DNA from 4 places in the Streptomyces sp. NPDC029138 genome. Region 4 is predicted to be linked to each of the others. Evidence: riboswitches for the same ligand, from Rfam matches in the RefSeq annotation. Region 4 holds a riboswitch; each other region holds the start of a gene.
The links. A riboswitch is a leader RNA that binds a small molecule or an ion and turns the genes downstream of it on or off. The one in region 4 is predicted to bind cyclic di-AMP.
Positions count from the first base shown of each region.

Region 1: linked by a shared signal. The riboswitch ahead of ACZ4WH_RS17930 (M23 family metallopeptidase) and the one ahead of ACZ4WH_RS27065 (M23 family metallopeptidase) in region 4 are both predicted to bind cyclic di-AMP.
Region 2: linked by a shared signal. The riboswitch ahead of ACZ4WH_RS23325 (M23 family metallopeptidase) and the one ahead of ACZ4WH_RS27065 (M23 family metallopeptidase) in region 4 are both predicted to bind cyclic di-AMP.
Region 3: linked by a shared signal. The riboswitch ahead of ACZ4WH_RS00435 (transglycosylase SLT domain-containing protein) and the one ahead of ACZ4WH_RS27065 (M23 family metallopeptidase) in region 4 are both predicted to bind cyclic di-AMP.

Region 1 is NZ_JBVHWM010000019.1:58,692-66,233, forward strand. Features, by position in the region: gene ACZ4WH_RS17915 (bifunctional acetate--CoA ligase family protein/GNAT family N-acetyltransferase) at 1-2,809, opposite strand, end outside; gene ACZ4WH_RS17920 (HPr family phosphocarrier protein) at 2,986-3,267, shown strand; gene ACZ4WH_RS17925 (GntR family transcriptional regulator) at 3,470-4,156, opposite strand; gene ACZ4WH_RS17930 (M23 family metallopeptidase) at 4,355-5,110, opposite strand; cyclic di-AMP (ydaO/yuaA leader) riboswitch at 5,123-5,282, opposite strand; gene ACZ4WH_RS17935 (M16 family metallopeptidase) at 5,518-6,906, opposite strand; gene ACZ4WH_RS17940 (M16 family metallopeptidase) at 6,903-7,542, opposite strand, start outside.
Region 2 is NZ_JBVHWM010000030.1:73,942-81,483, reverse strand. Features, by position in the region: gene trmB (tRNA (guanosine(46)-N7)-methyltransferase TrmB) at 1-381, shown strand, start outside; gene ACZ4WH_RS23335 (PrsW family intramembrane metalloprotease) at 424-1,722, shown strand; gene ACZ4WH_RS23330 (aldo/keto reductase) at 1,786-2,730, opposite strand; gene ACZ4WH_RS23325 (M23 family metallopeptidase) at 2,815-3,852, opposite strand; cyclic di-AMP (ydaO/yuaA leader) riboswitch at 3,863-4,029, opposite strand; gene ACZ4WH_RS23320 (PP2C family protein-serine/threonine phosphatase) at 4,272-5,450, opposite strand; tRNA gene ACZ4WH_RS23315 (tRNA-Met) at 5,575-5,648, shown strand; gene ACZ4WH_RS23310 (dihydrofolate reductase family protein) at 5,730-6,860, opposite strand; gene ACZ4WH_RS23305 (MarR family winged helix-turn-helix transcriptional regulator) at 6,926-7,453, shown strand.
Region 3 is NZ_JBVHWM010000001.1:78,211-85,752, forward strand. Features, by position in the region: gene recQ (DNA helicase RecQ) at 1-629, shown strand, start outside; gene ACZ4WH_RS00415 (M56 family metallopeptidase) at 717-1,655, opposite strand; gene fahA (fumarylacetoacetase) at 1,933-3,150, opposite strand; gene ACZ4WH_RS00425 (hypothetical protein) at 3,271-3,408, shown strand; gene ACZ4WH_RS00430 (HAD family hydrolase) at 3,515-4,327, shown strand; gene ACZ4WH_RS00435 (transglycosylase SLT domain-containing protein) at 4,368-4,856, opposite strand; cyclic di-AMP (ydaO/yuaA leader) riboswitch at 4,862-5,041, opposite strand; gene ACZ4WH_RS00440 (polyprenyl synthetase family protein) at 5,586-6,596, shown strand; gene ACZ4WH_RS00445 (LolA family protein) at 6,853-7,542, shown strand, end outside.
Region 4 is NZ_JBVHWM010000039.1:76,871-84,412, forward strand. Features, by position in the region: gene ACZ4WH_RS27055 (tyrosine-protein phosphatase) at 1-762, opposite strand, end outside; gene ACZ4WH_RS27060 (alpha-galactosidase) at 935-3,010, shown strand; cyclic di-AMP (ydaO/yuaA leader) riboswitch at 3,313-3,477, shown strand; gene ACZ4WH_RS27065 (M23 family metallopeptidase) at 3,481-4,365, shown strand; gene ACZ4WH_RS27070 (SGNH/GDSL hydrolase family protein) at 4,594-5,379, shown strand; gene ACZ4WH_RS27075 (TetR/AcrR family transcriptional regulator) at 5,655-6,275, opposite strand; gene ACZ4WH_RS27080 (glutamate dehydrogenase) at 6,412-7,542, opposite strand, start outside.

The DNA of each region.
Region 1 (7,542 bases), on a different contig from region 4:
AGTACGCCGGCAGGGTCCGTGGGCCCAGGTCGTCGCGGGCCGGTGGGGGCGCGAGTCGTACCGTGGCGCCGAGCACGGTGGCTCCGTGGGGGGCGACGACGACCGGCTCCAGGGTGACCGCGACCACTTCCGGGTGGTCGTCGACCAGCCGCGACACCCGCAGCAGCAGCTCCTCCAGGGCCGGGGTGTCCACGGGGGTGGAGCCGCGCCAGCCGAACAGCAGCGGTGCCGTCCGGATCGATCGCAGCAGCGAGGTCGCCTCGCGGTCGGTGACGGGGATCAGCCGGTGGGCCATGTCGCCGAGCAGCTGCGAGGCGGCCCCGGCGAGGCCGAACGACAGCACGGCCCCGGCCGCCGGGTCGATCACGGCCCGTACGACCGTGTCGACCCCGCGCGGTGCCATCCCCTGCACCACCGGCCGCAACTGCTCCGGCTGCCCGAACAGCTCGGTCAATTCGGCGTACGCCCGCAGCAGTTGTTCCTCGTCCGCGAGGTCGAGGCGTACGCCGCCCAGGTCGGCGCGGTGCCTGAGGTGCGGGGCGGTGGCCTTGAGGGCGACCGGGTAGCCGAGCGCGCGGGCGGCTTCGACGGCGGCGTCCGGGGTGAGCGCGGGCAGGGCGCGGCGCACGGGTATGCCGTACTTGCCGAGCAGCTCACAGGTCTCCGCGTCGGAGATGGTGAGGCCCTGCCCGCGCGCGAGCAGCTCGCCGATCAGCCGGGCGGCCCCCTTCTCGTCGATGTCGTCGTACTCCGGCACCTTCCCGGGATCGGCCGCCTCCCGTCGCCACTGCGCGTACTTCACGGCTTCGGCGAGGGCGCGGACGGCCCGTTCGGCGGCGGGGTAGGCGGGGATGAGGTGGGTGCCCTCGGGCGGGGCGGTCAGTGCGGCGGGAACCGCCGCTCCCTCGGTACCGGGCACCTTCTCGACGGCCCTCGGTGCGGTGCTCGCCGCCGCCGACAACGCCTGCGCCAGCCCACCGAGTTCCACGTGCACCACGAGCACCGGCTTCCCCGGCACCGCCGCCGCGGCCGACCGCAGCGCCTCCGCCAGCTCCGCGTCCCCCGGCGAGCCCTCCCCGATCGCGGGGATCGCCGTGACGACGACGGCGTCGTTCGTGCCGTCGGCCAGCGCGGCGGCGAGCGCCCGGTGGAAGTCCTCCGCCGTCGCCCCGGTCGTCAGGTCGACCGGCCGCGCGGGCCGCAGGCCCTCGGCGAGACACCGGTCGTACGTCAGCACGCCCAGCGACTCCGAGTTGCCGAGGATGGCCACGCGCGGTCCGGTGGGCAGCGGCTGCCGGGCGAGCAGCAGCCCCGCGTCGACCAGCTCGGTGATCGTGTCGACCCGGATCACGCCGGCCTGCCGGAGCAGCGCGGAGACGGTCTCGTACGGCAGCCGGGTGGCCCGTACCGCGTGCCCCGGCGGTGCCGTGCCCGTCCCCTGCACCACCACCAGCGGCTTCGCCGCCGCCGTCCGCCGGGCGAGGCGGGTGAACTTGCGGGGGTTGCCGATGGACTCCAGGTACATGAGGACGACGTCGGTCTCGGGATCGTCGTACCAGTACTGGAGGACGTCGTTGCCGGAGACGTCGGCGCGGTTGCCTGCGGACACGAAGGTGGACACGCCGGTGACCCCGGTGACCCCTCCCCCGCGCCGGTGCAGCCGGGACAGCAGGGCGATGCCGATGGCGCCGGACTGGGCGAACAGCCCGATGCGGCCGGGGCGGGGCATCTCGGGGGCGAGGGAGGCGTTCAGCCGGACGTCCGGGGCGGTGTTGATGATCCCGAAGGCGTTCGGGCCGATGATCCGCATGCCGTACGCGCGCGCGGCCCGCACGAGGGCCCGCTGCCGCTCCCGTCCCTCGGGCCCGCTCTCGGCGTATCCGGCGGAGAGCACGACCAGGCCCTGGACGCCGTGCTCCCCGCACTCGGCGACCACGGCGGGCACGTGCGCGGCCGGTACGGCGACGACGGCCAGGTCCACATGCCCGTCGATCTCCCGCACCGAGCGGTGCGCGGGCACCCCGTCGACCTCCTTGAGGTCCTGCGGGAAGGCCTTGTTCACGGCGTACAGACGGCCGGGGTAGCCGGCGTCGCGGAGGTTGCCGAGGACGCCGCGGCCCACCCCGCCGGGGGCGCGGCCGACGCCGACCACCGCGACGGAGCCGGGCGCGAGGAGCCGCCGTACGGAACGGGCCTCGGCGCGCTGTTCCCGCGCGCGCTGCACGGCGAGGGAGCGGTCGGTGGGTTCGAGGTCGAACTCCAGGCGGACCACGCCGTCCTCGAAGCTGCGTTTCTGGGTGTAGCCCGCGTCCGTGAACACCTTGATCATCTTGTTGTTGGCGGGCAGCACCTCGGCGGCGAAACGGCGGATGCCCCGCTCGCGCGCGACGGCCGCGATGTGCTCCAGCAGGGCGGAGGCGACCCCGCGGCCCTGGTGGGCGTCCTGCACCAGGAAGGCGACCTCGGCCTCGTCGGCGGGCGCGGACGCGGGCATACCGTCGGTGCCGATGCGGTCATAGCGTACGGTGGCGATGAACTCGCCGCCGATGGTGGCCGCGAGTCCCACCCGGTCCACAAAGTCGTGGTGCGTGAAGCGGTGGACGTCCTTGGCGGAGAGCCGTGGGTACGGCGCGAAGAAGCGGTAGTACTTCGACTCGTCCGAGACCTGCTCGTAGAAACTGACCAGGCGGTCGGCGTCATCAACGGTGATGGGCCTGATGCGCGCGGTGCCACCGTCGCGCAGCACCACGTCCGCCTCCCAGTGGGCGGGGTACTGGTGCCGGTCCTGCCGGTCCGCCGAGGTCTGCATGGGCCCCAGAGTACGGCTCGCGTCCGACAACGGCGCGAGGCAGTCTGTGGAGGACGACAAGCCGGACCGAGGCCGCGGTCCGGCGCCACACCGGAGGGGACGAAGGTCCGCTCCGGACACGCTTCACGGTATGGGAAACTGGTCTAGACAACCTGAACACCGAAGGGCAGCAACACATGGCTGAGCGCCGCGTCAACGTCGGCTGGGCCGAGGGCCTCCACGCCCGCCCCGCCTCCATCTTCGTCCGAGCCGCCACGGCCGCAGGCGTCCCGGTGACGATCGCCAAGGCCGGGGGCAACCCCGTCAACGCGGCCTCCATGCTGGCCGTCCTGGGCCTGGGTGCCCAGGGTGGCGAGGAGATCGTCCTCGCCTCCGACGCCGAGGGCGCCGACGCCGCCCTGGACCGTCTGGCCAAGCTGGTCTCCGAGGGCCTGGAAGAGCTGCCCGAGACCGTCTGAGCGACCACCGCGCAGAGCGCCGGAGCCGCGTTCGCCTTTCGGGGCGGCGCGGCTTCGCCGTATGCGCGCACGCTCGGCCCGATGTGCCGTCGATTTACCGCCCGCCGACTCCCGGCGAACTCTCGCGAATACGGCGCGATGAATTCGGGCAGCAGGAAATACCCCGCCCGGAAATTACTCTTCTTTGTATACGGTGCGCTTGTTAATGCCGCGGGCCCGACATGTTTACGGGGTGTTGCGAACTCCTCACACGCTCCGCGGCGGGGGAAAAGCGCAGCCGGTGCGCACCCGTCGCTCGCTCGGCGTGCAGCGCCGTGAGCGCCCGCGCGCGCTCCCCGTCCCCGCGCGCCACCGCGTCCACGATCGCGCCGTGCTCCGTCCAGGACTCCATCGGGCTGAGCGGCGCCTCCACCACGTACATCCAGGCGATCTTGTGCCGCAGCTGGGTGAGCATCGAGGTCAGTGAGGTGCTGCCGGAGGCCTGGGCCAGCGTCTCGTGGAACCAGCCGCCCAGCGAGCGCAGGTCCTCGATGCCGCCCCTGCGGGCCCGCTCCTGGCCCAGCCGGACCAGACCGCGCAGCACCTTCAGATGGGCCTCGGTGCGCCGCTGCGCGGCCCGGGCGGCGCCCAGCGGCTCCAGCAGCGTCCGCATCTCCAGCAGGTCGGCGGCCTCCTGCTCGGTCGGTTCGGCCACGCACGCGCCCGCGTGCCGGCGCGTCACCACGAAGCCCTCGGCCTCCAGGGTGCGCAGGGCCTCGCGGACGGGGACGCGTGAGACGCCGTAGCGGCGGGCCAGGACTTCCTCGGTGAGGCGGCTGCCGCGCTCGTAGACACCCGCGACGATGTCGTCCCGGATGGCCGTGCACACCGAGTGCGCCGGAATACGCATGTCCGACCTCCGCCTTAATCCCCGTGAAACGTCGACGATGGACGTGTGTTCCGTGACTCTATTCCAATGAGCCGGAATTTCCGACGGCGGGCCCTAATCCATGGCTATTTTTTGGACAGCGGATCCGGCGGACACCGTGAAAAACGGCGAAAGCCCCGGCTCGGTGAGCCGGGGCCTCGGACAGCCGTGCGGTCGGTGTCAGACGTTCACGCCGTGCTTGCGGAGGTAGGCGACGGGGTCGATGTCCGAGCCGTACTCGGGGGTCGTGCGCGCCTCGAAGTGGAGGTGCGGGCCGGTGACGTTGCCGGTGGCGCCGGACAGGCCGATCTGCTGGCCCGGGACGACCTTCTGGCCCACCGTGACTCCGATGGACGACAGGTGCCCGTACTGGGTGTACATGCCGTCGGCCATGCGGATCACGACCTGGTTGCCGTACGCGCCGCCCCAGCCCGTGGAGACGACCGTGCCGGAGCCCACCGCGTGGACGGCCGTGCCGCTGGCCGCGTGGAAGTCGATGCCGGTGTGCGAACCGGAGGACCACAGGGAGCTGCTGGCCTGGTAGGCGGTCGACACGTACGAGTGCGCGATCGGGGCGACGAAGGCGTTCAGCCGCTTGCGCTCGGCCTCACGGGCGGCCCGGGCCTTGGCGGCGCGGATCTCCTGGGCCCGCTCGGCCGCCGCCTTCGCCGCGGCCTCCTCGGCAGCCTTCTGCTCGGCGGCCTGCTGCTGCGCGGCGGCCTGAGCGTCGATCTCGTCGGCGACGTCCTCGGACACGGCGACGACCGGGGTGAGGCCGGTCTGCTCCGTGGAGTTCTCGGCGGCGAGCGCCGGGGAGGCTGCGAGGGTGCCGATCACACCGGTGGTGGTGAGGGCCGCGACGCCGGCCGCCTGAACGGTGGTCCGCTTCACCCGGCCGGGCTTGCGGTGCTTACCGGTGGCGCACATGAACGCCATGAAGTGGCTGGTCCTTTCCTTCCCTCTCGCCTACCGGGTTAGCTGACGGGTTCGGAGCAGGAAGGTCTCCTACGGGCCCCCTCGCAGCCGCGCGGGCGCCCGATTCACCCCAGGGACGTGGGTCCCCGGCTCCCCTGGCTCGCGCCGTACGGGGACTCGGCGATGACTGTCCGGTGCCGCGGGTGCGGCGCACTGCCTGACGAACAGCCCGGACGACGCTACGGTGGCGCGCTGTCAATCCTCAAACGTGTCCCGGTTTTTGTAGCGCATCCCACAGGGCAGACAGGCAACCTCCGCCTCAAAACGGGCATCTGGGGGGCGGAGTGGAACAGCGGGGCCCTGACGACCCATAGGTCGCCAGGGCCCCACGCGCGCGTGCCGTCACCCGGCCGCCACCGCAGTCGCGTCTACTCGGCCGCCACCACGGTCACTTCACCGATGCCCAGCGCCTCCACCGGCGCCTTGATCTGCGACGCGTCGCCGACGAGGACGGTCACCAGGCGGTTCACCGGGAAGGCGTTCACGACGGCCGCGGTGGCCTCCACCGTGCCCGTGGCCGCCAGCTGCTGGTACAGCGTCGCCTGGAAGTCGTCGGGCAGGTGCTGCTCGACCTGGTCGGCGAGCGTGCTCGCGACGGCCGCCGCGGTCTCGTACTTCAGCGGCGCCACACCGACGAGGTTCTGCACGGCGACGTCACGCTCGGCGTCGGTCAGGCCGTCCGCCGCGACGGTGCGCAGCACCTTCCACAGGTCGTCCAGCGCCGGGCCGGTGTTCGGGGTGTCCACGGAGCCGCTGATGGCGAGCATCGCCGCGCCCGTGCCGTCCGGCGCGGACCGCAGGACCTGCCCGAAGGCGCGCACGCCGTAGGTGTAGCCCTTCTCCTCGCGCAGCACGCGGTCCAGGCGGGAGGTGAGGGTGCCGCCGAGGCAGTACGTGCCGAGCACCTGGGCGGGCCACACCCGGTCGTGCCGGTCCGGACCGATCCGGCCGATGAGCAGCTGCGTCTGGACCGCGCCGGGCCGGTCCACGATGACCACGCGCCCGGTGTCGTCGGCGGTCACCGGCGGCACCGGCCGGGGCTCGCCCGGGGTGCCGGTCCACGCGCCCAGGGTGTCGCCCAGCAGCGCGTCCAGGTCGGCGCCGGTCAGGTCGCCGACGACGACCATGGTGGCCGTGGCGGGCCGCACATGACGGTCGTAGAAGGCGCGTACGGCCGCCTCGTCGATCTTCTCGACCGTCTCCTCGGTGCCCTGGCGCGGGCGGGACATGCGCGCGGTCGCCGGGAACAGCTCCTTGGAGAGTTCCTTGGCGGCCCGGCGGGAGGGGTTGGCCAGCTCGTGCGGGATCTCGTCCAGGCGGTTGCGGACCAGCCGCTCGACCTCGCTCGCGGCGAAGGCGGGCGCGCGCAGGGCGTCGGAGAGCAGGCCGAGGCCCTTGGCCAGGCGGGAGGCCGGGACCTCCAGGCTGAGCCGGACGCCGGGGTGGTCGGCGTGCGCGTCCAGGGTGGCGCCCGCGCGCTCCAGCTCGGCGGCGAACTCCTCGGCGGAGTGCTTGTCGGTGCCCTCGGAGAAGGCCCGCGCCATGATCGTGGCGACGCCGTCCAGGCCGGCCGGCTCGGCGTCCAGCGGCGCGTCCAGCAGCACCTCGACGGCGACGACCTGCTGGCCCGGGCGGTGGCAGCGCAGCACGGTCAGGCCGTTGTCGAGCGCGGTGCGCTCGGGCGCCGGGAACGCCCAGGGCCTGGCCTCGCCGGGCTGCGGCTGGGGGTGGAAGTCCATGGTGGCGAGCTGGGTCACTTGGCCGTCTCCTCGTTCTCGGTCTCGTCGCGGCCCGCCTCTACGGTCGCTTCCTGCTCCGGGTCCTCGGGGATCTCGGCGTCCGGGGCGGCCTCCGGGGACTTCGGCTCGTAGACGAGGACCGCGCGGTTGTCGGGCCGCAGGCGGGCCTTGGCGACCTCCCGGACCTCCTCCGGGGTCACCTCCAGGACGCGCTTGACGGCGGTCAGGGCGAGCTGCGGGTCGCCGAACAGGACCGCGTACCGGCACAGTTCGTCGGCGCGGCCGGCGACCGTGCCGAGCCGGTCCAGCCACTCGCGCTCCAGCTGCGCCTGGGCGCGCTCCATCTCCTCGGGCGTGGGGCCCTCCGCGGCGAACCGGGCCAGCTCCTCGTCGATGGCGGTCTCGATGACCGGCACCTCGACGTCACCGGAGGTCTTCACGTCCAGCCAGCCCATGGAGGGCGCCCCGGCCAGGCGCAGCAGGCCGAAGCCGGCCGTGACGGCCGTACGGTCCCGGCGCACCAGCCGGTTGTACAGGCGGGAGGACTCGCCGCCGCCCAGGATGGTCAGGGCGAGGTCGGCCGCGTCGCACGCGCGCGTGCCGTCGTGCGGGAGCCGGTAGGCGGCCATCAGGGCACGCGCCGGGACCTCCTCC
Region 2 (7,542 bases), on a different contig from region 4:
GCGATCATCCTGCTCCGGGAGATGCTCCGCCCGGACGCGCTGGACGGGCTGCGCGTCTTCTTCCCCGACCCGTGGCCCAAGAAGCGGCACCACAAGCGGCGGCTCATCCAGCCGGAGTTCCTGACGCTCGCCGCGTCCCGGATGAGACCTGGCGCGATCCTGCACTGCGCGACCGACTGGGAGCCGTACGCCGAGCAGATGCTGGACGTGCTCACCGCGCATCCCGGATTCGAGAACACCCAGGCGGACGGCGGTTTCGCGCCACGCCCGGCGTTCCGGCCACTGACCCGTTTCGAGGGGCAGGGACTGGACAAGGGACATGTGGTGAACGATCTGCTGTTCCGGCGCGTCCCGCACAGGACCGCTGAGCAGGACCGATAATCCGCTCCAGCCCCTCGTCCCGTCACCGTTAGGGTCGATGCCGTGGCCACCAGTCCTCCGTTTCCGACGTATCCCCCGAGCCCCGGCGACGGTGTGCTCCGCCACCCGCACTGGTGGCAGCGCAGGTGGGTGCGGTACGGGGCACTGAGCACACTGCTGGCGCTGTCCGGCCTGGTCATCCTCGCGCTCGTCCGGCGGCAGACCGGCACGGAGGGCTTCCTCGTCGGCCTCGGGCTGGCCGTGCTGCCCGTGCCCTGGCTGATAGCCGCCTTCCGGTGGCTGGACCGGGTGGCGCCGGGCCCCTGGCGGAACCTGGTCTTCGCCTTCGCCTGGGGGGCCTGCGCGGCGGCGCTGATAGCCATCGTGGCCAACAGCTTCGCGACCCGGTGGATCGCCACCTCGACCGCGGACCCGGCCGGCGCCGACACCCTGGGCGCCACGGTGATAGCCCCGATCGTGGAGGAGTCCGCGAAGGCCGCCGCCGTCCTGCTGGTCTTCCTCTTCCGCAGGCGTGACTTCACCGGGATCGTGGACGGGGTGGTGATAGCGGGCGTCACCGCCACCGGGTTCGCGTTCACCGAGAACATCCTCTACCTGGGTACGGCCTTCGGGACCGACCAGCTCACCGGCGACCGCGGCATCGCCTCCGTCACCGCCGCCACCTTCTTCGTGCGCATCGTGATGTCCCCGTTCGCGCACCCCCTGTTCACCGTCCTCACCGGCATCGGCTTCGGCATCGCCGCGCTGTCCGCCGAGCGGCAGCATGCCCGGCGGGTGCTGCTGCCGCTCGGCGGGCTGCTGCTCGCGATGGGCATGCACGCCTTCTGGAACGGCTCGTCCACCTTCGGCGAGTACGGCTTCTTCGCCGTCTACGGAGCCTTCATGGTGCCCGCGTTCGGACTGGTGACCTGGCTCGCGATCTGGACCCGGCAGCGGGAGCTGCGGACCGTGCGGGCGGAGCTGCCGACGTATGTGCTGGCCGGGTGGCTGGGGCCGGCCGAGCCGTTCGCGCTCGGATCGATGCGGGCGCGCCGCATGGCCCGGGACTACGCCCGGCACCACTACGGGCGCGCGGCGGCGCGGGAGGTGGCCCGGTACGAGGCGTACGCCACCTCGCTGGCGTTCCTGCGGCACCGGGGGCGGAAGGGGAAGGCCGGGGCCGACTTCGTCGTCCGGGAGCGGGAGCTGCTGGACGAGCTGTGGAAGCGGAGGCATGTGGCCCGGCCCGCGCTGGAGTACGCGAGCAGGGCGTCCGTTCCGGCGCCGGTGTACCGGGGGGCGGCGGCGCCGTACGGGTATCAGGCGGTGCCGTATCCCGCGTACAACCCGTATCGCACCTAGGTCCTGGCGCAGGGGCTGACGTGGGTTCGGCACCGCCGGGCCGTGCCGTCGCGCTGGGACGGGCTAAGCGGATGCCTCCGTCAGCTGCGCCACCTCGGCCTGCGTCAGCTTCAGCTCCGCCACCCCCAGCAGCGCCGGAAGCTGCTCCACCGTCCTGGCCGAGGCGATCGGGGCCGTGACCGTCGGCTGGGCGGCGAGCCAGGCCAGGGCGACCGTGGCGACCGGGGCCTCGTGGGCCGCGGCGATCTCGTCCAGGGCCGCGAGGACCTTCTGGCCGCGCTCGGAGTCCGCGTGCTTCTGGGCCGCGCCGGCGCGGGCGCTGTCGACGGTCGTGCCGGGCCGGTACTTGCCGGTGAGGAAGCCCGAGGCGAGGGAGAAGTACGGGACGGCGGACAGGCCCTCGCGGGCGACGAGATCCTGGAGCGGGCCCTCGTAGGTGTCCCGGGAGACCAGGTTGTAGTGCGGCTGGAGGGCGACGTAACGGGCGAGACCCTCGCGGTCGGAGAAGTCGAGGGAGGCCCGCAGGCGCTCGGGGCTGATGTTGGAGGCGGCGATGTGCCGGACCTTGCCGGCCTTCACCAGCTCGTCCAGTGCGCCGATGATCTCCTCGACCGGCACCTCGGGCTTGTCGAAGTGGGTGTAGTAGAGGTCGATGTGGTCGGTGTCCAGGCGGCGCAGGGAGGCGTCGGCGGCGGCCTTGATGGTGGCGGCGGACAGGCCCTGGTACTCCGGGTGCTGGCTCACCTTGGTGGCGATGACGACATCGGAGCGGTTGCCGCGGGCCTTGACCCACTTGCCGATGATCGTCTCCGACTCGCCGCCCTGGTTGCCCTCGATCCAGGCGGAGTAGGAGTCGGCGGTGTCGATGAAGTTGCCGCCCGCGGCGGTGTAGGCGTCGAGGACGGCGAAGGAGGTCTGCTCGTCGGCGGTCCAGCCGAAGACGTTGCCGCCGAGGGAGAGCGGGAAGACCTCGAGATCGGAGGAGCCGAGTTTGCGAAGTGACGTCATACGTCAAGTCAACGCCGGCGGTGGGTGATCACATCCCGCCGCCGACGCCGAGTTCCCGCCAACTTCACCCGCGCTGAACGGGCCTCAGGGAGTGAGGCCCTTGTCGCGCAGCCACGCCATCGGGTCGATGCCGGTGGCCTGGCCGCCGGGGTGGACCTCCAGGTGCAGGTGCGGGCCGGTGACGTTGCCGGTGGCGCCGACGCGGCCGATGACCTCGCCGGTGGTGACCTTCTGGCCGACGGAGACGCTGATCGAGGACTGGTGGCAGAACCACAGCTCGGTGCCGTCGTCCAGGGTGAGGATCGTGCGGTAGCCGTAGGAGCCGGCCCAGCCCGCCTCGGTGATCGTGCCGCTGTGCACGGCCTTGATCAGGGTGCCGGTGGGGGCGGCGAAGTCGAGACCGGTGTGGTAGCCGGAGGACCACATTCCGCCGGCCTGGCCGAAGGTCGAGGTGATCGTGTACGCCGAGGTCGGCAGCGTGTACTGCTTGGCCAGCCGGGCCAGCCGCTCCTCCTCGGCCTTCTTCTCGGCGGCGGCCTCCGCCTTCTCCTTGGCCGCGGCGGCCTTGGCGGCGGCCTCCTTCTCGGCCTGGGCTGCGGCGGCGGCGCTCTGCTTCTCGGCGGCGGCGAGTGCGGCGGCGGTGGCCTTGCTCTCGGCCTGGCCCTGCTGCTGCTCGGCCTGGGCCATGATCCGGGTGCGCAGCGCCTCGCCCGCGTCGGCGGTGTCCTCGGCGGCGTCCGTGGTCACGCCGACGCTGCTCAGCGTGGTCGTGGCGGCCTCGGCCGGCTGGGGGTCGGCGGAGTCGTCGTCGAAGAGGGAGCCGACGGAGGGCAGGTCCGGCAGGGAGATGGAGACCGGCGGCTTGCCGGTGTTGGCGCTGGCCATGCCGCCCGCTCCGACCGCGGCCATGACGCCGACGCCGAGGACGGTGGAGCTGCGCGCGAAGCCGCCGCGCTGCTTGGCCACGCGGTGCCGGCCACGGACCGGGGCGACGGACTCCTCGGTGGGGTTCCACTCCTCCCAGGGGCCCTCCTCGGCGTGGTAGGCGCCGTACCCGAAGGTCTCGGGCTCGCGCTGTGCCGGTATGAACGGGGCTTCTGGGACAGGCCGGTTGGACGCCACGCGGGCGTGCTCCTTTCCTTCCTTTCGCCTACCGGGTTAGCTGACGGGTTCGGAGCAGGAAGGTCTCCTACGCGCGTATACCGGTCGTGGACTCCGTGAGTCCACGGCGGCATCCGCGTGATTCACCCCAGGGTGGTGGTTCCCCGGCTCCCTTGCGGGATTCGGCGCGTGCGCACGGAGCCGCCTCTTGTGACGGCTGTGACGACCGCGCTGCGTTATCGAACGTTAATAGACCTGCCAGTCACTTTCCAAGCCGTTCGGCTTGATCATTCACGTCTTTACCGGTGAAGTTATCACCCACTACCCCGCCAAAAAGGGCGAGTTGACCGAGCGGCGGTCCCGTTCAGCAGTCACTTTCGGTTTTGATGGTGACTCAGATGTTATGCGCACGGCGCTCGTCCGGTCACCTTCGGTGACGTTCAGGGCCGGCGTACGGCGATCAGCGCCATGTCGTCGGTCATGCCGCCGGAGTGCCGGCGCACCTCCTGCGCGAGCCGTCCGACCAGCGCGGCCGGGCCGGCGAAGGTGCGCCCGGCGAGCCGCCGTTCGGGGTCGTAGAACCGGCCGTGGGTGTCCCGGGCCTCGGACAGGCCGTCGGTGTAGAGCAGCAGGGTGGCACCGCTCGGGAAGCCGGTCTCGGTGGCCCGGTCCGGCCACAGGCCCAGGTCGCCCATGCCGAGCGGCAGCGCGGGCTCGCCGGGGACCAGGGCGCGCACGGTGCCGTCGGCGTGCAGCAGCAGTGGTGGCGGATGACCTCGGTTGACGATCCGTACGACGCCGTCGTCGTGCGGGAGTTCGGCGAGGACGGCGGTGGTGAACCCCTCGAAGGCGTCGATCCCGTCGCGCCGGGTGCCCTCGCGGGCCAGGGCTCGCTCCAGCCGCTCGGCGACCGCCTCCAGCGTGGCCTCCTGCTCGGCCGCCTCCCGGAACGCGCCGATCACCACGGCCACGGCGGCGACCGCGCCCATGCCCTTGCCGCGCACGTCCCCGACGACCAGCCGGACGCCGTACGGGCTGTCCTGCACCGCGTACAGGTCGCCGCCGATGAACGCGTCCTGCCGTGCCGCCTCGTAGCAGGCGGCGATCTCGTAGCCCCCGATCCGTTCGTCCGGCTCCGGCAGGACGGCCCGCTGGGCGGCCTCCGCGATCTCCCGCGCGGAGGCGAGCCGCCGGTCGCCCCGGCGGACCACCCGGTTGATGGCGACGGCCAGCAGGGCGACCGTGGCCACGGTGACCACGTCGGTGAGAGTGCCGACGGCCGGATGGACCCCGGCGTCGGTGTGCACGGCGTAGGCGGCGGCGAGGGAGGCGAGGCCGGTCAGGACGGTGGTGCGCAGGGACGACAGGGGCGCGGCGACCAGCGGGGCCGCGGTGAAGAACGGGACGGCGGTGAAGTCGTCCGGGGCCAGCAGGCCGTACAGGACACCACAGACGATGAGGAGGGCCGGCAGGGCGCGGGCCAGGGCCCGGGGGCTCGGGCGGCGCCGGGCGCGCAGCGGCGCCCGCTCGCCGCCGAGGCCCGGGTCGGGCACCGGGTCGCCGGGGAGCCGGCCGCCCGCCCTGGCGTACGGGCTCTCCTCCACCTTTCCAGGGCGCACCGCGTGTCTCCCGCTTGTCCGACGTACCTCCAGGTTTCCGGGCCCCGGGGCCGGCGGCGACCGGTGTGGACCGAAAGGGGTGCGCGAGCGGTCCCGCGCATGGCGTACACTGGAGTCACAACGACGCGGGGTGGAGCAGCTCGGTAGCTCGCTGGGCTCATAACCCAGAGGTCGCAGGTTCAAATCCTGTCCCCGCTACTGAAGGCTCAGGGCCCGGAATCCAACGGATTCCGGGCCCTGAGTGTTTTCCGGCCCAGCCCTGGCAGACCGGGCAGGCGCTCACAGCAAGTGAACGTTCGGCGCCTTGGCAAGCTCCTCCAGCTCAGGAAGCACGACAACCCGCGCACCTCCGGCTACGAGAACCCCCGTCCCGTCGGCCGCGTGGACAAAGGTGTCGGGTTCACGCCACGCGGTGACGACCCTCCGCACCCCAGCCCGAAGAATCAGCTCGGCACAGGGAGCCGGACGGGACGCACGCCGGGCACAAGGCTCCAGGCTGCTGTACACCGTGGCACCGGCCACCCGCGCATCGCCGGGATCGATCTTCGCGAGCGCCGCCTCCTCCGCGTGAACAACAGGATCGGTGCCCTCCCGTGAATGGCCCCGGGCCAGCTCCGTACCGTCGTCGGCGACGACCACCGCACCCACGCTGAACGCCGTCTCCGACGGCGGACACAGCGCCGCCAGCTCACAGGCGGTCCGCAGCCAGTGGCGGTCGGCGGCGGTGGCGACCGCCCCGGTGCCGGGGGCCGTCGGCACGTACCGCATGAGGACGACGTCCTCGATCCGGCGGGTGTCGAGCAGGCGCAGCCGTCCGGGCTGGTAGGCCCCCGGCCCGAACAGGCGGGGCGCCGTGGGGTCGCCGACGAACAGCGGGGCGAGAACCAGCTGGAGTTCGTCGGCGAGGCCCTGGTGCAGCAGCTGCGTGTGGACCGTGCCGCCGCCCTCGACCATCAGGCGGCCGACGCCGCGCACGTCGTGCAGATGCTCCAGCAGGACCCGCCAGTCCAGGGCGGGGCCGAGCGGGACGACGTCGGCGGTGTACCCGAGGAGGCGGGCGGCCCGCTCGGCGCCCTGGTCGGTGGTGTAGACGATCTTGTCGCCCCCGGTGTGCCAGAAGTTGGCGTCCGGGTCGAGGTCGCCGGTGGCGGTGACCGTGACCTTCAGCGGGTACTCCGGCTTGCCCTCCACCACCCGGGCCGCACGCCGCTCGGCGGAGTTGACGAGCAGGCGGGGGTTGTCGGCGCGGATCGTGCCGGCGCCGATGAGGATCGCGTCGACCGAGGCCCGTACCGCGTCGACCCGGTCGAAGTCGGCCGGGCTGGAGAGCAGCAGGCGCTCGGGGCCAGTGTCGTCCAGGTAGCCGTCGAGGGAGACGGCGGCGGACAGCAGCACGTACGGCAGGGGCATCGGCGCTCTCTCTTCCGGAGGCGGACGGGCTTGGTTCAACTTTTAAACAAACTTACACTGGCCGCATGACGACCCGCTGGCTCACCCCCGAGGAGCAGCGCGCCTGGCGCGCCTACATCGCCGCCTCCCGCCTCCTGGAGGACGCGATCGACCGGCAGCTCCAGCAGGAGGGTGGCATGCCGCACCTGTTCTACTCGGTGCTGGCCAACCTCTCCGAGGCCCCCGACCGGCGGCTGCGCATGACCGATCTCGCCGAGACGCTGAAGATCACCCGCAGCCGGTTGACGTACGTGGTGACCCGGCTGGAGCGGGACGGCCTGGTGCGCCGGGAGAACTGCCGCTGGGACAAGCGCAGCTCGCTCGCGGTGCTGACGGACGAGGGGACGGCCGTCCTGGAGCGTACGGCACCCGGGCATGTCGAGACGGTCCGCAGCACCCTGTTCGACCGGCTCACCCCGGAGCAGGTGGGGCAGCTGGAGGAGATCTGCACCGGGATCGCGCGCGGGCTCCAGGGCGAGGACACCGAGTCCGGGACCGACGACGTGCCCTGGCGGCGCCGTTCGTCCTGCTCGTCGCCGCCCGCTTCCTCGTGAACCGGCCGGGCCCGGCGCAATTGCTTTAAGTTTTAAGCAGGGGTAGGGTCCATGCGAACCGCTGCTTCAAATCTGAAGCAACTGTCCCG
Region 3 (7,542 bases), on a different contig from region 4:
ACGACCAGCTGTCGGTCTTCGGCATCGGCCAGGATCTTTCCGAGGGCGAGTGGCGCGGGGTCATCCGGCAGCTGCTGGCCCAGGGGCTCCTCGCGGTCGAGGGGGAGTACGGCACCCTGGTGCTCACCGAGGCGAGCGGCTCGGTGCTGCGGCGCGAGCGCGACGTGCCGCTGCGCAAGGAGCCGAAGAAGCCGGCCGCCTCCCGGTCGCGGTCCACCGGTTCCTCCGGGGGCGACCGCAAGGGCAAGGCCGTCGCGGCCGAGCTGCCCGAGGCGCTGCTCCCCGCCTTCGAGGCCCTGCGGGCGTGGCGCGCCGAACAGGCCCGGGAACAGGGTGTCCCGGCGTACGTCATCTTCCACGACGCCACCCTGCGGGAGATCGTGACCCGGTGGCCCGGTTCGGTGCGGGAGCTGGGCACGGTGAACGGCGTCGGCGAGAAGAAGCTGGTGACGTACGGCGAAGGGGTGCTCCAGGTGCTGGCCTCCCTGGACGGGCCTGCCTCGGTGACCGCCGACCCCCCGGCGGCCGCTGACACCCCGGCCGCCGTCGACACCCGGGACGCCACCGACACCCAGTTCGCCGACTGGCCCGAGCCGACGGACGAGCCGGAACCGGACGACTGGATATAGCCGGCCGGGGGCAGCCGGGACAGTCCGGGGCAGCCGGGACAGCCCGACGGCAAAACCGTCGGACCTCAGGACAGTGCCGTCCGGCTCTCAGGACAGTGCCGTCAGGCCCGGGGCGAAGGTGATCAGCAGCGGGAGCAGCGGCACCAGCGCGGCCACCGTCGTCGTCAGCGCCCGGTGCCGGCGCAGCAGCCGTGGCGGCGGCTCCAGCAGGCGGTCCACACGCTCGCCGAGGAGGCGGCGGCTGGAGTCGCAGGACAGGACACCCCGGTGCTGGTTCAGCTCGATCAGGGCGAGGGCCGTGGTGAGGTGCCCGCAGCGCCGGGAGGCCGTGTCATCGGCGGCCAGCTCGACCAGGCGGTGCGTCTGGTCGCAGAAGTGGGCGAAGAGCGGTACGCGGGGGAAGCCCGTGGCGAGGGCGGTGGACAGGTGCAGCAGCCAGTCGTGGTGGGCGCGGGCGTGGCCGCGCTCGTGGGTGAGGACGGCGTCCAGCTGAAGGTCGGTGAGGCGGTGCAACGCCCCCGTGGTGACGACGAGTTGCGAGGGGTGCCCCGGCATCCACCAGGCGTCCGGGTACTCGTCCTCCAGCACCAGCATGGGCCCGCGTGCCGCCGGCAGCCCGGCCGGCAGCTCGGGGGCGCGCTCGCGCAGGTGCGCCCGGGCCTGGCCCCGGCTGCGGCGGGCCTCGAAGAGTTCCCGGGCCAGCATCGCCGTTGTCCAGGCGGCCCCGCAGGCCAGCAGCATGGTGAGCGCGGCGGCCCACACCGGCGCGGTGGACAGGTCGTACGCGGCGGTGACGGCGGGCGGCGCGGGAGCGAACACGCGGTCGCGGACGGTGTGGAAGACGGCCGCCGCGCCCAGGACCAGTGCGGTCAGGCAGCACAGCAGGACGGTGGCGACCAGGCACTGCCACACCCACAGCGCGACCACGGGTTCCCGCTCGGGCCAGGCGGCACGGGTCAGCGCGCGCGGCGCCGGTACGGCGGCCGTCAGGGCGACGACGCTCAGCAGGAGCAGGCAGACAGTCATGCCGGGGCTCCGGTTCCTGGTCGGAGAGGTGGGCGGGTGACGGTGGTGCCGGGCACGCGTCACGCGACGGCGGCTCGCGCGTGGTGCGTGTCCCCGTCAGTATGACGAAGACGGGCGGTCGGAGTCAGGTGTCGACGCCGATCCGCCGGGACCGGCAGGCAGGCCCGCGACCCCTGCCGCGCCCGACCGCCCCGCCGCGCCCGACCGCCCCGCCGCGCGAGCCACCCGACCCACCCGGCAACCCCGCCCGACACCCTCACCCCGGCACCCCGCAACGTCAGCCCGACACCACCCGCCCGCTGACCTCGCCCAGTCCCACCCGGCGGCCGTCCGCGCCCGGGGCCCATGCCGACAGGGTGACCACGTCGCCGTCCTCCAGGAAGGTCCGCTTGCCGTCGGGGAGTTCGAGGGGGTCGCGGCCGTTCCAGGTCAGTTCCAGCAGGGAGCCGCGCTGGCGTTCGGCGGGGCCGCTCACCGTGCCGGAGCCGTACAGGTCGCCCGTGCGCAGCGAGGCGCCGTTCACGGTCATGTGGGCGAGCTGCTGGGCGGCGGTCCAGTACATCGTGGAGAAGGGTGGTTCGGAGACGACGTGGCCGTTGACCGCGACGGAGATGCGGAGGTCGTAGCCGCCGGGCTCGGTGCCGGGCGCCGAGTCGTCCAGGTAGGGCAGCAGCGGATGCGTGCGCTCCGGAGGCGCCACACGCGCGTGGTCCAGCGCCTCCAGCGGGGTGATCCACGCCGACACCGAGGTGGCGAAGGACTTGCCGAGGAACGGGCCGAGAGGGACGTACTCCCAGGCCTGGATGTCGCGTGCGGACCAGTCGTTCAGCAGGCACAGCCCGAAGACGTGCTCCCGGAAGTCGCCGAGCGCGACCGGGGTGCCGAGCCGCGACGGCACGCCCACGACGAAGCCGACCTCGGCCTCGATGTCGAGCCGGATGGAGGGACCGAAGACGGGCGCGGGGTCGGCGGGGGCCTTGCGCTGCCCGGACGGCCGTACGACGTCCGTGCCGGAGACGACCACGGTGCCGGAGCGGCCGTGGTAACCGATCGGCAGGTGCTTCCAGTTGGGGGTGAGGGAGTCCTCGGCGTCCGGGCGGAAGATCTGACCGACGTTCCGGGCGTGGTTCTCCGAGGCGTAGAAGTCGACGTAGTCCGCGACCTCGAAGGGCAGGTGCAGGGTCACCTCGGACAGGGGGTGGAAGAGCGGCTCGACGGTCGCGCGGTTCGCCGGGTCCGTGACCCAGGAGGTGACGGTGCGTCGTACGTCCGACCAGGTGGCGCGGCCGGCTGCCAGCAGCGGGTTGAGGGTGGCTCGGGCGAGCAGCGGCTGGTGGGGCGAGCCGAGCGCGGCGGCCGCGGCGCCCGCGTCGAGGACGTGGTTCCCGAGCCGGACGCCGATCCTCCGCTCCGTGCTGCCGGAGGGCGAGAACACGCCATAGGGGAGGTTGTGCGGACCGAAGGGGTCGCCCTCGGGGACGTCGAAGGGGGGCATGGGGTGCTGCCTCACTCTCATCCGGGCCATGCATGGCGATGCGTTCCATGTGGTCGGGCCACACGTTACGGCCGAGCTGCGCGTCTTGGGCAGTGCCTCACCAGGCGCAACCGGCCCGCCGTGAACGGCACCACGCGGATCGGCACCCGTGAGGGACTGCTCAGCCTGGCCCGCGGCTGGGGCGAGGAGCCCGGCGTGATCCTCCGGGAGTTCGCTTCGCCGTGCCTGATGGAGCACCTGGCCGTGGCCCACCGGTGAGCAGCGCCCATCGCCTGGTCCATGGCGGGCGGTTGGGGCGGGACGGCACGTAAGTGCGGGGAACGGCGGGTGAGTCGGCGGTGCGCCCTGTCCGTATTCTCTGATCATGGCACCCACCCCGGCATATGCACTGATCGCCACTGACCTGGACGGGACGCTGCTGCGCGGCGACGACACCGTCTCCGACCGGTCGCTCGCCGCGCTCGCGCGGGTGGCGCGGGCCGGCGCCCGGCACCTGGTGGTGACGGGCCGCCCGGCCCCGCGGGTACGGCCGCTGCTCGCGGACCTCGGCTGCGCGGGGCTCGCGGTATGCGGGCAGGGGGCGCAGGTCTACGACGCCGGGACCGACCGTCTGCTGTGGTCGGTGCGGCTGGACCGGGAACTGGCCGACACGGCGCTCGGCAAGATCGAGGCGGAGGTGGGGCAGGTGTACGCGGCGGTCGACCAGGACGGCGTGGAGGGGCTCACGCTCATCGAGCCCGGCTACCGGATGCCCCACCCGACGCTGCCCGCGGTGCGGGTCGGCCGGCGGGACGACCTGTGGTGCGCGCCCATCAGCAAGGTGCTGCTGCGGCACGCCACCCTGTCCGACGACGAGTTGGCGGCCGTGGCCCGGGCCGCGGTGGGCTCGCTGGCGACGGTCACCATGTCGGGGCCGGGCACGGTGGAGCTCCAGCCGAGCGGGGTCACGAAGGCGACCGGGCTGGCGCTGGCCGCCGAACGGCTCGGGATCGCCGCCGAAGAGGCCCTCGCCTTCGGCGACATGCCCAACGACATCCCGATGTTCGACTGGGCCGGGCGCGGTGTCGCCATGGCCGACGCGCATCCCGAACTCAAGGCGGTGGCCGACGAGGTCACCTTGTCGAACGAGGACGACGGCGTCGCCGTCGTCCTCGAAAGACTCTTCCCGACCGACTGACCGGAATATCAGTAGCGTCCGGCCGGGCCGCCGGTGCCGGTCAGTACGCGCCGAACACGTTGTCGATCGACCCGTAGCGGGCGGCCGCGTAGTTGCAGGCGGCGGTGATGTTGGCGACCGGGTCGTAGATGTCGAAGGACGTTCCGGCCACGTGGTACGCGTTGAACGTCGGGTCGATGACCTGGAGCAGGCCCTTGGACGGGATGCCCTTGGCGGCGTTGGAGTCCCAGAGGTTGATGGCCTTCGGGTTGCCCGAGGACTCGCGGATGATGTTGCGGTAGATGCCGTTGTAGGTGCCCGGGATGCGCTTCTCGGCCATGATCGCGAGCGACTCGCGGATCCAGCCGTCGAGGTTGTTCGGGTAGCCGGCCGGGGTGGTGGCGGCCGTCGCGGTGGTGCTGGGGGCCGCGGAGGCGCTGGTCGCGCCGATGAGCGGCAGGGCGAGGACGGCGGCGCCGGTGCCGACGGCGGTGAGGGCGCGGACAACGCGGCTGTTCCGGGTACGGCGGGGCTGAGCGACAGCAGACATGGGGGCGTTCCTCTCCGGCGCCTGCGAGGTGAGCTGTCGGGTTCGGGCGGGGAGGTGCCCGGCCGTGCCCCTGACGGAGGCATGGCTTCACCCCTAGCCGTCCCGGCGCGGCGTGTGCCGTCCGGACCAGCGGCTTACCTGGGTCCCCCGCTCCTGCCGTACGAATGAGTTCGTGGATGGGTATACGGGCGGCGGCAGGATTCGGCGTCCGCCCGACGGCCCGGAACGTATGCGAGAGCACATGTCGGGAACAAGTGCCGGATTCATAGAACGTGCGATTTGACCTTGATCGACGGCGTATGAGGTGCTTGATCCTTTGCGGTTGCCAATCCTCAACTCGCCGACGGCGCAAGGTATCGAGCAGGTTCGGTCGAGGGGGCGGGTCCGCCGGGCGCGTGACCCAACTCACGAAATAGCAAACAGATTTAAATCGGACATGGGGGATTAGGGGGATTCACGCCTGAAGTCGGAGTGATGGTGGAACCCGGCATGGGGTGCGCGTCGTTGTCGAGGTGAGGGCACAGTGTCCGGATTACTCTTATATGGAGAAATGTCCGCTCACATCATGTGATCAAAACCATGTCGATCATGATCCGATATCGCCCGGGCTGGACCGGTGGGCGCTATCGGTGATCGAAACAGGACCGGATACGCTGACTTGAGTGATGGCAGCGACCTATCGACAAACCGTGTAATCGCCAGCAGACACCAGCAGACAGGAGACCCCTCGTGACCGTCGTCGGGCCGTTCGGGCTGAGCGTGCGGGACCAGGCTCTGGAAGCCGATGTCCAGGCCGGATTGGCGGCTGTCGAGGAAGGCTTGCTCGAAGCCACCAAGAGCGAGGTCCCGTTCATCACGGAGGCCGCGCAGCACCTCGTGCGGGCGGGCGGGAAGCGGTTCCGGCCACTCCTCGTGATGCTCGCCGCCCAGTTCGGCGACCCCTACACGCCGGGCGTGGTGCCGTCGGCCGTGGTCGTGGAGCTGACCCATCTGGCCACGCTGTACCACGACGACGTCATGGACGAGGCGGCCGTACGGCGCGGCGTGGACAGCGCCAACACGCGCTGGGGCAACTCGGTCGCGGTCCTCACCGGCGACTTCCTCTTCGCCCGAGCCTCCCAGATCCTCGCCGACCTCGGCCCCGAGGCGGTCCGGGTGCAGGCCCTGGCGTTCGAACGGCTCGTCACCGGCCAGATCCTGGAGACCGCGGGTCCCTCGGACGGCCGAGACCCGGTCGAGCACTATCTGGACGTGCTCGCCGGCAAGACGGGCTCCCTGGTGGCGGTGTCGTGCCGGTTCGGCGCGATGATGTCCGGCGCCGACGAGACGGTCGTCGACGTGCTCACCCAGTACGGCGAACGGCTCGGGGTCGCCTTCCAGCTCGCGGACGACGTCCTGGACATCGCCTCCGACTCTCACGAGTCCGGCAAGACCCCGGGCACCGACCTGCGCGAGGGCATCCCGACCCTGCCGGTACTGCGGCTGCGCGAGCGGGCCGCCCGGCTGGGGCTGGCCGAGGACGTCGCGCTGTGCGAGCTGCTGGACTCCGACCTCAGCGACGACGCCCGGCACGCCGAGGCGCTGGCCGCGCTGCGCGCGCACCCCGCGCTGGAGCAGGCCCGCCGGGACACCGTGCGGTACGCGGAGGAGGCGCGGTCCGCGCTCGCCCCGCTGCGCGAGTGCGATGCGAAGGCGGCGCTGCTCGAGCTGTGCGACGCGGTCGTGCACCGCGCCGGCTGACCCGGCCGCTCACCCGTACGGGTGCCGGCCCCCGGTACGACCCCTACGGGTCGGGTGGAGAAACCGCCGCCGGGTGTCATACCGCAGGTGTAGACGGAGTTGGCTCCGAGGTCTGACGCTTGTTCACGGCCGATTTGGTCAGATGGACACCACGGAAATCACCACTCCTCACCGATTCGGGTGAGAATGGCGGCTCAGGGTGGACCAGCGGACCAGCGTGAGGACAGCCGCCGCCGACGACGGAGGTAAGGCACACATGGCACCGTACGAATCCGACGACGCAGTGGGCGCGGCGCGGGACGAGCACCCGCGCTCGGGCCGGCGCAAGGCCGCCCGGTACGCCGTGCCGGTCGCGGTGGTGGGGGTGGCGGCGGCCACGATCGGGCTGGTCCCGGCGCTCGCCGACTCCGGTGACCCCGACCTGCCGAAGATCAGCGCACAGCAGCTCATCGAGAAGATCGCCAAGTCGGACGTGCAGCAGCTGTCCGGCACGGTGAAGATCAGCACCGACCTCGGCCTGCCCGACCTCGGCGGCCTGGAGAACGGCCTGATGTCCGGCGCGGGCCGGGACGGCTCCGGCGACGGTTCCTCCGCCGACCCGCAGGCCAAGCTCACCGAGCTGGTCTCCGGCACGCACACCCTGCGCGTCGCCGCGGACGGCCCGGACCGGCAGAAGCTGTCGCTGCTGGAGAGCGGCGCCGAGTACAGCCTGATCCACGACGGCAAGGACGTCTGGGGCTACGACAGCAAGAGCAACGAGGTCCACCACTCCACCGCGGCCGGCCCCGGCAAGGACCGCGAGGCCGAGCCGCCCGCCACGCCCAAGGACTTCGCCGACGAGGCCCTGAAGTCGGTGGACGACACCACGTCCGTCACCGTCGACGGCACCGCCCAGGTCGCCGGGCGCGACGCGTACAAGCTGCTGATCCGGCCCAAGCAGTCCGGC
Region 4 (7,542 bases):
GTCGGAGGAGAGGCCCAGGCCCTCGGTCAGGTAGGTGTCGACGTCGCCCCAGGTCTCCTCGATGCTCGCGAAGGCCGCCTCCAGGTACTCGGCGCGGGCGTCGAAGAGCGGGTTGAGCAGCTCCATCACCTCGGGGGTGTACGCGGTGTCCGCGCTGCCGCTGCGGCGGACCTTGTAGCGGCGGTGCTTGGCACCCGACTCCAGGTAGTCGGCGACGATCGCGTCCCGCTCCACCCCGAGAGCGAGGAGCGTGACCGCTATGGAGATGCCCGCGCGGTCCTTGCCGGCCGCGCAGTGCATCAGCGCGGGCACGCTGTCGTCGGCGAGCGCGTGCAGCACGCGCGCGTGCTCGGCGGTGCGCTCCCTGACGATCTTCCGGTAGGAGGCGATCATCCGGGCCGCGCCCTTGCCGTCGTCCAGGATCGCGCGCAGCTGGTCGAGGTCGCCGTCGCGGACCATCTGCCAGAACTCGGCGCCGTCCGCCGGATCGCTCAGCGGCAGGTTCACATTCCGCACGCCGGGCAGCTCGACATCCGGGCCCTCCAGCTTCTGGTCGGCCGCGTTGCGGAAGTCGAAGACCGTGTGCAGGCCCAGGGAGGCGAGGAAGGCCGCGTCCTCCTCCGTCGCGTGCGCCAGGTGCCCGCTGCGGAACAGCACGCCGTACCGCACCCGCCGCCCGTCCGTGGTCGGCAGCCCGCCCACGTCACGGAAATTGCGCACTCCGGCCAGCTCCGGCTCGGTCGACGGGACCTGCTGCGTCACGGGGGCTCCTCCCGGTCGGTTCCCGCCGTCGCGGCTCGTCGGCAGGCGCTCCGTCGACCATACGGCATCGATTTCCTCGGGCAATGAGTTGTCCACAGGCATTGTCAGAGGGGTCCGCGGCCCCTGATGATGTTGGCACTTGAGCGGATCTGTTGGCACCTGTGAGGTCTCGATGCTGGACATCGCCGAAGACGGTCGTACCTGGCTCCTGTCGGGCCCCGGCAGCAGCTACGCCCTGCATCTGACCGGCGCGGACGAGCTGCTCCACCTGCACTGGGGGCCACGGATCGCCCTCGCCGACGCCGAGGCCCTCGCGGTGAGCCCGCTGCCCGGCTACTGGCCCTTCGAGTCCCCGCTCGACGGCCGGGAGGAGTACCCCGTCGAGGGCGGCCCCCGCTTCGTCCGCCCCGCCCTGTCCGTGCGCACCGAGGAGCGGCGCGGCACCGAGTGGCGCTTCGTGTCGTACGACACCACGGAGGACGACGAGCTGCGGCTGCGCTTCGACGACGACGGCGTGGTGATCACCCTGCACTACCGCATGCGCGGGGACGTCGTCGAGCGCTGGGTCACCGTCGAGAACGGCGGCCACGCGCGCGTGGAGCTGCTGAGGGCCGACGCGGCCACCTGGACCCTGCCCGACCGCGAGGGCTGGCGGCTGTCCCAGCTGCACGGTCGCTGGGCCGCCGAGTCCCGGCTCGCCACCGCCCCCCTCACCTTCGGTGAGAAGGTCATCGGCAGCCGCCGCGGCCACACCGGCCACCAGCACCTGCCCTGGGTCGCCCTCGACACCGACGCCACCGAGGAGCGCGGCGAGGTCTACGGCTGCGCGCTCGGCTGGTCCGGCTCCTGGCGCATCGCGGTCGCCCAGCTCCCGGACGCGCGCGTGCAGATCACCGGCGGCGCCGGCTACGACGACTCGGGCCTGCTGCTCCTCGCGCCCGGGGAGTCGTACACCACCCCGGTCTTCGCGGGGCTGTGGACCGACGGCGGCTTCGGCGGCGCGAGCCGCGCCTGGCACGCCTACCAGCGGGCGTACGTCATCCCGGACGCCGAGCGGGACCGGCCCGTGCTGTTCAACTCGTGGGAGGCCACCTTCTTCGACATCTCCGAGGAGCAGCAGCTCACGCTCGCCCGCCGGGCCGCCGAGATCGGCATCGAGCTGTTCGTCGTCGACGACGGCTGGTTCGGCGCCCGCACCAGCGACCGCGCCGGCCTCGGCGACTGGACGCCCAACCCCGACCGCTTCCCGCACGGCCTGAAGCCCCTCGCCGACCAGGTGCACGGGCTCGGCATGCAGTTCGGCATCTGGGTCGAGCCCGAGATGGTCAACCCGGACAGCGACCTGTACCGCGCCCACCCGGACTGGGTGCAGTACCAACCGGGACGGAAGCGGACGGAACTGCGCAATCAGCTCGTTCTCAACCTCGCGCGCGAGGACGTCCAGGAGTATCTGTGGGAGCAGTTGGACACCCTGCTGTCCAGCGCCCCGATCGACTACGTGAAGTGGGACTTCAACCGCTGCTTCACCGACGCCGGCTGGCCCGGGGAGCCGTACCCGCAGCGCCTGTGGGTGGACCACGTCCGCGCCCTCTACGCCCTGCTGGACAGGCTGCGGGCCGCGCACCCCAAAGTCGCCTTCGAGTCCTGCTCGGGCGGCGGCGGCCGGATCGACCTCGGGGTGCTCGGCCGCACCGACCAGGTGTGGACCTCCGACAACACCGACCCGCTGGACCGGCTCGCCATCCAGCACGGCTTCACGCAGATCCATCCCGCGCGCGTGATGGCGGCCTGGGTCACCGACAGCCCGAACACCCAGCTCAACGGGCGGGTCAGCTCGCTGCGCTTCCGGTTCGTCAGTGCCATGGCGGGGGTGCTCGGGGTCGGTGGCGACCTGACCGAGTGGAGCGCGGAGGAGCTGGCCGAGGCCCGGCGGTGGGTGGAGCTGTACAAGCAGATCCGCCCGGTCGTGCAGCACGGCGAGCTGTACCGGCTGCGGCCCCCGACGGGCGGTCTGAGCGCCGTGCAGTACGTCCGGGGGGAGGAGACCGTCGTCCTCGCCTGGTTGCAGGCGCAGAGCTACGGCGAGCCGGTACCGGCGGTGCGGCTGCGCGGGCTCGACCCGGCGGCGTCGTACGAATGCCGCGAAACGGGCGAAGTGTACCGAGGTGCCGTACTGCTGCACCATGGGCTGCGGACCGGGCTCAAGGGTGACCTGGATGCGACGGTTATCCACCTGCGTCGTATCTGACTTTTCTGCCCGAATTGACGCCTTCATTCCAACTCGCCGCGGAATGGGGGAGCCTGGAGGGGTGGAGCGTGAGGAGCGTCATATCGGTGACGGTGCGTCGCGCGCCATGTCCACGTAATTCCGCTGGGGAATAGGCGAATTGAAAAGGAGAAGGGGCGGGAATTCACGCTCGGTGACCGTGAATTCCCGTATCCGATCATCCGAAACCGGAACAACGGGAACCGGCTGCTTGTTTCCGCGCGTCCTGCTCGCTTACGTTCGCCACCGACCCGGGCGGAACGCCGAATCCTGCCGCCGTCCGGACTCCCCACACACTTGACCCGCGTCGGCAGGAGCGGGGGACCCACCAGGTAAGAACTGCCTGTCCGGTCTCCGCGACAGGCTAGGGGTGCAGCCGTGCCGCGCACGGCCGGGCAGCTCCAGCCCGAACCCGACAGCTGACCTCGCAGGCGTCGGAGAGGAATTGCGCCATGCCTGCCAAGGGTAAGCACCGACGTCCCAAGACCCCGCGTTTTTCCCGCTCCCTCGCCGTCGCCGGAACCGGTGGCGCCGCCCTGGCCCTGCCCCTCCTCGGGGCCACCGGAGCGCACGCCGCGACCCCCGCGCAGTCCGTCTCCGGACCGGCCGCGCAGACCCTTCCCGACGCGGTGAAGAAGACTGCCGCGCAGCAGAACTCGGGCGTGCGCACCTACACCGTGCGCAGCGGCGACTGCCTCGCGACGATCGCCGCGGACCAGCACGTCAGCGGCGGCTGGCAGCGGCTCTACGACGACAACCGGCAGGCCATCGGCGCCGACCCGGCGGTCATCCACCCGGGCCTGAAGCTGAGCCTCGGCGAGAAGGCGGCGGCCACCACGGAGTCGGCGGCCCCCAAGTCCACGGATTCCGCCGCATCGAAGTCCACCCAGCAGGCCTCGGCGAAGCCCGCTTCCCAGCCCGCGTCCGCCGGTTACACCCTCCCGGTGGCCGGCGCCACCGTCGGCACCGCCTACCACGTCGCCGGCAGCATGTGGTCCAGCGGCTACCACACCGGCGTCGACTTCGTCGTCCCGACCGGCACCCCGCTCAAGGCCGTCGGCGCGGGCACCGTCGTCTCCGCCGGCTGGGGCGGCGCGTACGGCAACCAGGTCGTCATCAAGCTGAACGACGGCTACTACGCCCAGTACGGCCACCTCTCCCGGCTCTCCGTCTCGGCCGGGCAGAGCGTGACCGCGGGTCAGCAGATCGGCCTGTCCGGCGCCACCGGCAACGTGACCGGCCCGCACCTGCACTTCGAGATCCGCACCACGCCGAACTACGGCTCGGACGTGGACCCGGTCGCCTACCTCCGCTCGCACGGCGTCGCCGTCGGCTGACGCCCGCGCCCCCTTCGAACCACCTGCCTGACACGCTGCCGAAGGCCGGACCCACGATCCCCGGGTCCGGCCTTCGGTGTACCGGCAGCCTCTATTCCTTGCTTTGCAAATTATTTAAGAGTGGCTCATCTCACCGTTCGTCAAGCCCTGCCTACGGTCGCGTAGGTCACATCCGAAGGTGAATCATGGTCCGACGTGGCAGACGATTCGAAGAATGACAGCAGATCAGTGATCGGGTCGTACGTGGCGGTGGGGGACAGCTTCACCGAGGGCGTCGGCGACCCCGGCCCCGACGGGGCGTTCGTGGGCTGGGCCGACCGCTTCGCGGTGCTGCTCGCCGACCGGCGTCCCGAGGGAGACTTCCAGTACACCAACCTCGCCGTGCGCGGGAAGCTGCTGGACCAGATCGTGGCCGACCAGGTGCCGCAGGCCATCGGCATGGCCCCGGACCTGATCTCCTTCTGCGCCGGCGGGAACGACATCATCCGCCCGGGCACGGACCCCGACGAGGTGGCCGAGCGCTTCGAACGGGCCGTGGCCCGGCTGACGGAGGCCGCCGGCACGGTCATGGTGACGACCGGGTTCGACACCCGTGGCGTCCCCGTCCTCAAGCACCTGCGCGGCAAGATCGCCACCTACAACGGGCACGTCCGTGCCATCGCCGACCGGTACGGCTGCCCCGTCCTCGACCTGTGGTCCCTCAAGTCCGTGCAGGACCGCAGGGCCTGGGACAACGACCGGCTGCACCTCTCGCCCGAGGGGCACACGCGCGTGGCACTGCGCGCCGGACAGGTCCTCGGCCTGGACGTCCCGGCCGACCCGGAGCAGCCGTGGCCGCCGCTGCCGCCCCGGGGCACGCTGGAGATCCGCCGCGACGACGTCCAGTGGGCCCGCGAGTACCTCGTCCCCTGGATCGGCCGCCGCCTGCGCGGCGAATCCTCCGGCGACCACGTGACCGCGAAGGGAACGCTGTCACCGCACGACATCAAGATGCGGATCGCTTCGGTGGCCTAGGCTCGCCCGGAACGCTCGCTTCCGCCCGCCACGGCCCGCGCCGGCACCACCGGCGCGGGCGCCCTCGCCGCTCCCCAGGCCCGAACGCACCTCCTTCGCGGTCCAGCGGCTCGGGGCAGGACGCCCACGGGGGGTGCGTACGGCGGTCCGCAGGCGGGTCGCGCCGGATCCGCTTCTGGAACCGGATGGGGCTCATCGCGGTCACCGCCTGGAAGTTGCGGTAGAGCGCGCGGTCCCGAGGGGGTGGTCGCCGGGAGGGCCGGAGCCCGGGGGCGTCACCGCTGTCTGTCGGTCAACGCCTCCCGGTCCAGGCTCAGTTCGCGGGCGAGGGCGTCGTCCACCCACTCCTGGGCCCGGGCTCGCGGTACCGCGCCCGGGTACGACGTCAGCTGTACCGCCAGCCCGTCCAGCAGCGCGGTCAGTCGCAACGCCGTGCCGGCCGGGTCCGCGCACGCGAACTCACCGGACGCGACGCCCTCGGCGATGACGTCCGCGATCGCCGCCTTCCACTGCTTGTCCAGCTCCCGGGTGACCTCCCGCAGGGCGGGCTCGCGCAGGGACACGGCCCAGCCCTCGATCCACAGTCGCCAGCCCTTGGCCTGCCCGGTCGGCGCGTACCAGCGCACCGCCGCCCGCAGCCGGCGCAGCGCGGTGGTCCGCCGGCCCAACAGCTTGCGCAGGCGCGCCAGGTCGTCCTCGGCCGCGTAGGTGAACGCGGCGGCGACCAGCTTCTCCTTCGTGGAGAAGTGGTACAGCACCAGCGCGTTGCTCACACCGAGGGCCGCGGCCACGTCGGCGATCCTGACCGCCGCCACGCCCCGCACCTCGATCTGCTCGATGGCTGCCCGCAGCAGCTCCTCCCGCCGCTCGGCCACGCTCAACCGCACTCTCGCCACGCGGTCACCCTAGTGGTTGACCCGGTGCCGCCGAAGCCGTCGCCCGTTCACGCGGTCGGTGCTTCTCTTGTTCCTCCTGTTCCTCTTGTTCCTCGTGCTCCTCCCACCGCGCCTATGCCTCGCCACGGCAGGCCGGTCACCGGTACCACCCGAACCGTTCCGCGATCACTGGCAGCCGGTCGGTCACCAGGGCGTGCGCGGCCATGCGCGGGGAAGTTCCGTCGGCCTGCGCACGGTCCAGCACCCGGCCGACCAGGGCGCGCATCGAGCGCCGGATGTGACCCAGCGCCTCGTCGGCGTCCGCGCCGATGTCGCCGAACAGGGTCCACCACCACCAGGCGTTCGTCGCGGAGTTGACCACCACGTCCGGCAGCACCGTCACCCCGCGCGCGGAGAGCAGCGCCTCCGCCTCGGGAACGACGGGCATGTTGGCGGCCTCGACGATCCAACGCGCCCTGATCCGCTCCTGGTTCACGCTGTCGACGGCGTACGACACGGCGGCCGGCACCAGCACCTCAGCCTCGGCGGACAGCCAGGCGTCGCCGGGCAGTTCGCGGTCGCCGGGGCGCAGCGCGCCGCGGTCGACGGTGCCATAGCCGTCCCGCGCCGCCAGCAGCGCCTCGACGTCGAGCCCCGCCGGGTTGGCGATCGTGCCCTTGATGTCGGCGACGGCCACCACCGTCAGACCCGCGCGCGCGAGGAAGCGCGCGGTGGCCCCGCCCATCGTGCCGAGACCCTGCACCGCGACCCGGATGCCCGGATACGGCACCCCCGCCCGGTCCAGCGCCGTCAGCACCGACTCGGCGACCCCGCAGCCGCCCGCCAGCTCGTCCAGGCCGATGCCGTCCACCTCCACCGCGAAGGCGTCCGCGAGCCGCTTGCGGGCCGTCGCCTCGTCGTCCAGCAGCGGATACACCGCCTGGATGGAGGAGACCAGGCCCGCCTCGGCCGCCGCGCGGTCCACCAGGTCCTGGGTGAGGCCGAGATCCTCGCCGGTGGTCCAGAGGCTCTCGACGTACGGCCGCATGGCGCGCAGATAGCGGACGAGGAGCCCGTACGCCTCCGGGTCCCGAGGGTCGCAGTCGATGCCGCCCTTCGCGCCGCCGAGCGGGATGTAGCGGCCCCCGGGGTGGTAGTGCAGGGCCTCCTTCATCGTCATGCCGCGGGCGAGCCCCGCCACCTCGTCCAGCGTGCAGCCGGGCCGCATCCGCAGGCCTCCGCTCGCCACGCCCCGCACCAGCCGGTCCACGACCAGAAAGCCCTGGCG